Regions from separate parts of the Schumannella sp. GW821-FHT10F01 genome, predicted to be linked through region 1. Evidence: predicted binding sites of a transcription regulator. Region 1 holds the regulator's gene; the other holds the start of a gene.

Region 1 (3,595 bases):
CGGCGGATCCGGCGTTCCTCATCGCCGACGAGCCGACGAGCGCGCTCGACGTCACGGTGCAGAAGCGCATCCTCGACCTGCTCGACGAACTGCGCCGCGAGCGCGGGCTCGGCGTGCTGTTCATCACGCACGACCTGGCGCTCGCCTCCGAGCGCAGCGATCACGTGGCGGTGCTGCGCGACGGCGTGCTGCTCGAGAACCGCCCGGTCGAGCACGTCATCGCCGAGCCGGCGCACGAGTACACCGTGCAGCTGTTCTCTGACGTGCCGGCGGCCGCGCCGCAGCGCTACGCCCACCTCCGCGCGGTCGACGCGGACGAGGCCGGCACCGTCGTGCGGGTGCACGAGCTCGGCAAGACCTTCCCGGCCCGCGGCTCGGCCGGCACAGCCGTCACCGCCCTCGACAGCGTGTCGCTCGACGTGACGGAGGGGTCGGTCCACGCGATCGTGGGCGAGTCCGGGTCCGGCAAGACGACGCTCGCGCGGATCGTCGCGGGACTCACCTCGTACGACACCGGCGCGGTCACCGTGCTGGGACGCCAGCTGCCGACGACCCCCGAGCGCTGGAACCGCCGGGCCGCGGAGCTGCAGCTCGTCTACCAGAACCCGCTCGCCGCGGTCGATCCGCGCTTCGGCGTCGATCGGATCATCGCCGAGCCGCTCCTGGTCGCCGCCGGCGAGCGCCCGGACCGCCGCGAGCGGGAGGCGCGGGTGCGGGAGGCGCTCGACGCCGTCGCCCTGTCGCCGTCGCTGCTGCGCAAGACCGCCCTCGAGCTCTCCGGCGGGCAGCGGCAGCGCGTCGCGCTCGCCCGCGCGCTGGTCGTCGCGCCCCGGGTGCTCGTGCTCGACGAGCCGACGTCGGCGCTCGACGTGACCGTGCAGTCGCAGATCGTGGAGCTGCTCTTCGCCCTGCGCCGCGAGCACGGGCTGACCTACGTGTTCATCTCGCACGACCTCGGGCTCGTGGAGCAGATCGCCGACCACGTGTCGGTGCTGCAGCACGGGCGGCTGGTCGAGACGGGGGCCGCGCGCGACCTGTTCGCCGACCCGCAGCACGACTACACGCAGCGGCTGCTCGAGGCGGTGCCGGGGCGCGGCATCTTCGGCCGTGCCGAAGCGAGCGCTGCCGGCTGAGGAGGCAGCCGGACTCCGGCGGCTGAGGAGTCAGCCGGACTCCGGCGGCTGAGCAGGCCCGAGGAACGAGGGCCGTATCGAAGCCCCGCGACTGCAGGCATCGGGCTTCGGTACGCGCGCCAGCGCGCGCTGCTCAGCCATCGGAGTGGAGGGGGTCAGCGGGGGCCGAACGGCCTCCACACCACGACCGCGTTCGACTTCTTCACCCGGGTGCCGGCGCGCAGGCTCACCACGTCGCCCGACTCCCCCGCGGCGAACACGCGGCGGCCGGGGCGCGCGAGCAGCTCGTCGGCGAGCGCCGACTCCAGCTCGCGCACCCGGGCGCGCAGCTCCGCGTTGCTGTTCTCGAGCTCGAGGATGCGGCGGATGCCCTCGAGGTTGAGCCCCTCGGCGCTGAGCCGCGCGATCTCGCGCAGCTGCACGACGTCGCGCATCGAGTAGCGCCGCGACTGCCCGGCCGTGCGGCGCGGGCTGACGAGCCCGAGCCGGTCGTACTGCCGGAGCGTCTGCGGGTGCATGCCTGCCAGCTCGGCCGCGACGGCGATCGCCAGCACGGGCGAGTCCTCGTCGAACGGCGGCTGGGGCATGCGGTCCTGCATCCGGATCAGCTCCCCGCCTTCGCGAGCAGGTCGTCGCGCGGGTTCTCGGCCGGCAGCGCGGCCACCAGCTCCTCGAGCTTCGCGCGCGCGTCGTCGCTCAGCGTCGCCGGCACCGTGATCTGCACCGTGGCGAGCAGGTCGCCGGTGCCCTTCGCGGTCGCCACACCGCGCCCCTTGACGCGCAGCACCCGTCCGCTCGGCGTGCCCGGCGCGACGCGGAGCCGCACCGGCGCCCCGCCGAGCGTCGGCACCTCGATCGTGGCGCCGAGGGCGGCCTCCGCGAACGTGACGGGCACGTCGACGCGGAGGTTGAGGCCGTCGCGCTCGAACACCGGATGCTTGCGCACCGTGACGGTGATCACCAGGTCGCCGGACTCGCCGCCGTCGGGGCTGGACTCGCCCTTGCCCTTGAGGCGGATCTTCTGGCCGTCGGCGACGCCCGCGGGGATCTTCACCTTCGTGCCGCCGCGGCCGCCGGTCTGCAGCGTGACGGTCTCGCCCGCGATGGCGGTCGCGAAGTCGAGCTCCGTGCTCGCGCTCACGTCGCGCCCGCGGGTCGGTCCGCCGTAGCCGCGGAAGCCGCCGGAGGGCTGGAAGCCCGCGCCGCTGTTGCCGAACAGGCCGCCGAACACGTCGTTGAAGTCGGAGGAGGAGTACTGGGCACGGCCGCCGCGGCCGCCCTGCCCGAACATCCCGCCGAAGACGTCCTCGAACCCGCCCGGGCCGCCGGCGCCGCCGGAGGTGAAGCGGGCGCCCGATCCCATCGCGCGGATCTGGTCGTACTCGGTGCGCTGCTGCTTGTCGGAGAGCACCGTGTAGGCCTCGCTGATCTCCTTGAACCGCGCCTCCGCCGATGCGTCGCCGGGGTTGGAGTCGGGGTGGAACTGGCGCGCCAGCTTGCGGTAGATCTTCTTGATCTCCGCCTCGGTCGCATCCTTCTTCACACCGAGCACGGCGTAGAAGTCCTTGTCGAACCAGTCCTGACTGGCCATCTCTCACCTCCTCCTGAGTTCAGGATGCGGCATCGCCGGATGCCGCGGAACGGGGCGCCGGACCAGCCGGCGCCCCGTCGTGCGTGCCTCGATCACTCGGGCGCCGCCACCGCGACCTTCGCGGCGCGGATCAGCCGCTCGCCGAGCGCGTAGCCCACCTCGATGACGTCGGCGACCGTGTTCTCCGTCGCGTCCGGGGTCGGGATGCGCACGAGCGCCTCGTGCAGCTTCGGATCGAACACCTCGCCGACCTCGCCGACGCGACGCAGCCCGTAGCGGTCGAACCCGCCGCGGAGCTTCTGCGCGACGATCGCGAGCGGCGAGTCGTCGCCGAGATCGCCGTGCTTCTCGGCGCGGTCGAGGTCGTCGATCGCCGGCAGCAGCGACCGGATCACCTCGGCGATGACCGCCTCGCGGTTGGCCTGCCGATCCCGCTCGACGCGGGTGCGGAAGTTGACCAGCTCGGCCTCCGCCCGCGCGGCGCGCTCGCGGTACTCGCCCACGAGGTCGCGCTCCGCGTCGGCGAGCAGCGCGAGGTCGTCCTCGCTCAGCCCATCGCCGTCCGCGGGCGCGGCATCCGAGGTGTCCCCCGGTGCCGCCCCGCGCGGCTCGCCGGTCTCGGGGTCGATCTTGCGCTTGTCCTGGATGTCGGGACGCTCACCGTCCGTCTGCTCCGGCTCGCTCTGGTCGCCCTCATTCGAGTCCGTCATGACTACTTCTTCGGCTCCTCGTCGTCGACGATCTCGGCGTCGACGATGTCCTCGTCGTCACCGGCCGCGTCGGGCTCGTCCGCCCGGCGGCCGCCGGCAGCGGCGTCCTCGGCGGCCTGCGCCTGCTGACCCTGCTGGTAGATGGCCTCGCCGATCTTGGT
Region 2 (3,595 bases), on a different contig from region 1:
GGTCGTCGGCTCGGTGCTCGGATCCGTCGGCGTGCTCAGCGTGCCGCCGGCCGACGTGTCGTCCGGCTTCGTCGCGCCGCCGCTCGCCTTCCTCGTCAGCGCCGTGGTGCTGGTCGGCTGGTCGATCCTCGCCAACGCGGTGTTCGGCGCGCTGTTCAGGGTGCGGGCCGAGGCGGAGTCGGCGGTGATCACCGGCGTCCTGCTGTTCCTGCTGCTCCCGCCGGCCCTCGACCTCGTGCACCTCTGCGCCGATGCGCTGGCCGCGACCCTGGCCGTCGCGTCGAAGTTCCTCATCGCCCCGCACCGCCGGCACGTGCTCAACCCGGCCGCGTTCGGCGCGTTCGCGGTGCACAGCCTCGGGCTGCAGAGCACGATCTGGTGGGGAGGCCTGCCGCTGCTGCTGCCGCTCGTGCTCGTGCTCGGGCTGCTCGTCGTGACCCGCATCCGGCACGTGCTGGTCGTCGCGGTGTTCCTCGTGGTCGCGATCGGCGCGCGCGCCGTCCAGTCGGCCGCGAGCGGCTTCCCGGTGCTCGATCCGGTCTTCCTCGCGCTCATCGGGCCGAGCGTGTTCCTCGCGTTCTTCATGCTCACCGAGCCGCTGACGCTGCCGCCGCGACGCTGGCAGCAGGTGGTCGTCGCGGTCGTGGTGGGCCTCGTGCCGGTCGCCCTGCCGTTCGCCCTGACCGGCCCCGACCTCGGCGTCATCACGCCGCAGCTCAACCTCTCGGCGCCGGAGTCGGCGCTGCTGATCGGCAACGTCGTCGCGGCCGTCCTGGCGCGCCGCCGCGGCATCCGCCTCGTCTACGCCGGGCGCCGGCAGCTCACGCCGACCGCGTGGGAGTTCGAGTTCACGCCGCGCGAGCCAGTGCGGTTCCGCCCCGGCCAGTACCTCGAGCTGACGGTGCCGCACCGGGCCGATGACCGCGGCCGCCGACGCACCTTCAGCATCGCCTCCGCCCCGGGTGCGGCGGGCGCGACGGCGCCGGTGCGGCTCGGACTCCGCGTGCCCGCCGAGCGCTCGTCGAGCTTCAAGCAGCGCCTGCTCGAGCTCGAGGAGGGCGCCGTGCTCGGCGCGACCGGCGTCGCCGGCGACTTCCTGCTGCCCGCCGACGCGTCCCGCCCGGTGCTGCTCGTCGCCGGCGGCATCGGCGTGACGCCGTTCGTCTCGCAGCTCGAGCACGACCGCATCGCGGGCATCACCCGCGACACGGTCGTCGTCTACTCGGTGTCGTCGACCGACGACATCGCCTACGCGGTCGAGCTCGGCCGCAGCGGCGCGCGCGTGCTGCTCGTCGCGCCGGAGCCCCTGAAGCGGATGCCGGAGCACTGGACCTGGCTCGGCGCGGGACCGCTCACGGCCGACCGCCTGCTCGAGGCGGTGCCGGACGCCCGCGGCCGCACCGCGTACCTCTCGGGCCCGCCCGCGCTCATCGCCGCGCTGCGTCCCGCGCTGCGCCGCGCGGGCGTCCGCCGCGTGCACACGGACGCCTTCATCGGCTACTGACCTCCGGACTCGCCGCGCGCACGCGGGTGGCGACTGCGCACCATCGTGAGTACGCGGTCGCCACGACGGTGCGCACTCGGCATCGGCTGCGTTCGCCCTGCGCGAGCACGGCCCCCGATCGTTAGCACTCGCCGACCCCGAGTGCTAATTTGATCGCAGTTGAGTCAAGGCGACTCAAGTCAGGAGTCCACCCATGATCACCTACCCCGAGGCCGTGCGCTCCATGCGCCGCATGCCCGCCGACGCCTACCGTGACGGCGACCACTACGTCCTCGCCGTCGAGCTCCCGGGCGTCGACCCGGCCAGCATCGACCTCGGCGTCGACGGCCAGCTGCTCACCGTCAAGGCCGAGCGCGCCGCCCGTCCCGCCGACGGCGCGACCTGGATCACCCGCGAGCGCTGGAGCGGCAGCGTCGAGCGCCGCTTCACCCTCGGCCGCACGATCGACACCGCCGCCATCTCGGCGAGCTACGAGAACGGCGTGCTCAGCGTCGTCATCCCGGTGAGCGAGGCCGCGAAGCCGCGCAGGGTCGAGATCGCGACCGGCACCCCCGTCGAGACCGCACCGGTGGAGACCGCCGCCCCGGCCCCCGAGGCCGCCGCGGCCTGACCCGGACGCCGGACGGCTCCCCTGCCGCCGGCGCCCCGCCGCCGCTCCCTCCGGCCGCACCCGCGCGGATGCGCACCCACGAGGCCCGGACGCCCCCACGTCCGGGCCTCGTCGCATGCCCAGACTCCCTCGGTACGCTCGAGCCACCGACCCACCGAGGAGCCCCCGTGATCGCCACCCGACTCCCCGCCGCACTCGCCGGCGCCGTGCTCGTCGTCGCCCTCGCCGGATGCAGCGCGCTCGCCCCCGACGGCAAGGTGCAGTCCTGCGCGACCCTGGCCGGCAAGCTGCCGGACGTGTCGGCGCAGCTGCAGTCCGCCGCCGACAGCGTGCAGACCGATCCGGCCGCCGCGGTGCAGGACCTGAAGGACGCGAAGTCGACGTTCGACGCGACCGTCGCCGACCTGAAGAACGCCGAGATCAAGAGCTCGGCCGAGTCCGCGTCCACCTCGCTCGGCGACCTGACGACGAAGCTCGAGGCGGTCGCCGCCGACCCGACGACGGCGGATCCGGCGGCGCTCCAGACGGCGTTCGAGACCACCAGGACCCAGTTCTCGGCGCTCGCGGACACCTGCAGCAAGCTGGAGTGACGCAGGCCGGGTGATGCCGCTCGCGCACCGTCCCGTCACCGGGTCGGACCCCGCCGCTAGCCTGGCGCCGTGGTCGCCTTCGCCGACAAGCCGCTGCTCCGCTTCACCGACCCCGCGGACTGGGAGCGGTTCCTCGAGCAGGACCCGCCGGACGGCGGGGTGCGCCTCATCCTGCTGAAGAAGGCGGCGACCATCCCCGGCATCCGCTACCCGGAGGCGCTCGACGTGGCCCTCTGCTTCGGCTGGATCGACGGCCAGGTCGCCCGGCACGATGACGACGCGGTCGAGCAGGCGTTCACCCCGCGCCGCCGCGCCAGCCCGTGGTCGCAGATCAACCGCGAGCACGTCGAGCGGCTCATCGCGGCCGGGCGGATGCGCGACGCCGGCCACGCGGAGATCGACCGGGCGAAGGCGGACGGCCGCTGGGATGCCGCCTACCGCGTGAAGGACGCGCCGGTGCCGCCGGAGCTGCAGGCGGCGCTCGACGCGCGTCCGGCCGCCGCGGCCGCGTTCGCGACCCTGAGGTCGACGGTCCGCTGGGCGCTGATCTTCCGGGTCGGGCAGCTCAAGAAGCCGGAGTCGCGCGAGCGCCGCGCCGAGCTCTACGCCACCCGGCTCGCGGCGGGCGAGGACCCGCTGGCCTGACCGGTGACGCGGAGGAGCCCCGGACGCCGTCGGCGTCCGGGGCTCCTGCGACCGCATCCCGGAGGGTCAGCCCAGGCGCGCGCTGAGGTTCGCGTCGAGCGTGGCGAGGAAGTCCTCGGTGGTCTGCCACTCCTGGTCGGGACCGACGAGCATCGCGAGGTCCTTCGTCATCTTGCCGCTCTCGACGGTCTTGACGACGACGTCCTCGAGGGTGGTCGAGAAGTCGATGAGCGCCTGGTTGCCGTC

What was found. Region 1 encodes HspR, which represses chaperone genes until heat shock. Its sites were predicted from a motif close to AAGTTGAGTCNNNNNGACTCAACTT; they were not measured.
Region 2: AC1RSJ_RS03515 (Hsp20/alpha crystallin family protein) is a predicted target of HspR. The motif match lies at 1,661-1,685, and genes of this name have one in related genera.

Annotation. Positions count from the first base shown of each region.
Region 1 is NZ_JBXASM010000005.1:145,558-149,152, forward strand. Features, by position in the region: gene nikE (nickel ABC transporter ATP-binding protein NikE) at 1-1,133, shown strand, start outside; gene AC1RSJ_RS08020 (heat shock protein transcriptional repressor HspR) at 1,289-1,732, opposite strand; gene AC1RSJ_RS08025 (DnaJ C-terminal domain-containing protein) at 1,738-2,724, opposite strand; gene AC1RSJ_RS08030 (nucleotide exchange factor GrpE) at 2,817-3,434, opposite strand; gene dnaK (molecular chaperone DnaK) at 3,437-3,595, opposite strand, start outside.
Region 2 is NZ_JBXASM010000002.1:105,850-109,444, reverse strand. Features, by position in the region: gene AC1RSJ_RS03520 (FAD-dependent oxidoreductase) at 1-1,504, shown strand, start outside; gene AC1RSJ_RS03515 (Hsp20/alpha crystallin family protein) at 1,698-2,114, shown strand; gene AC1RSJ_RS03510 (hypothetical protein) at 2,282-2,704, shown strand; gene AC1RSJ_RS03505 (YdeI/OmpD-associated family protein) at 2,774-3,349, shown strand; gene AC1RSJ_RS03500 (NADP-dependent isocitrate dehydrogenase) at 3,416-3,595, opposite strand, start outside.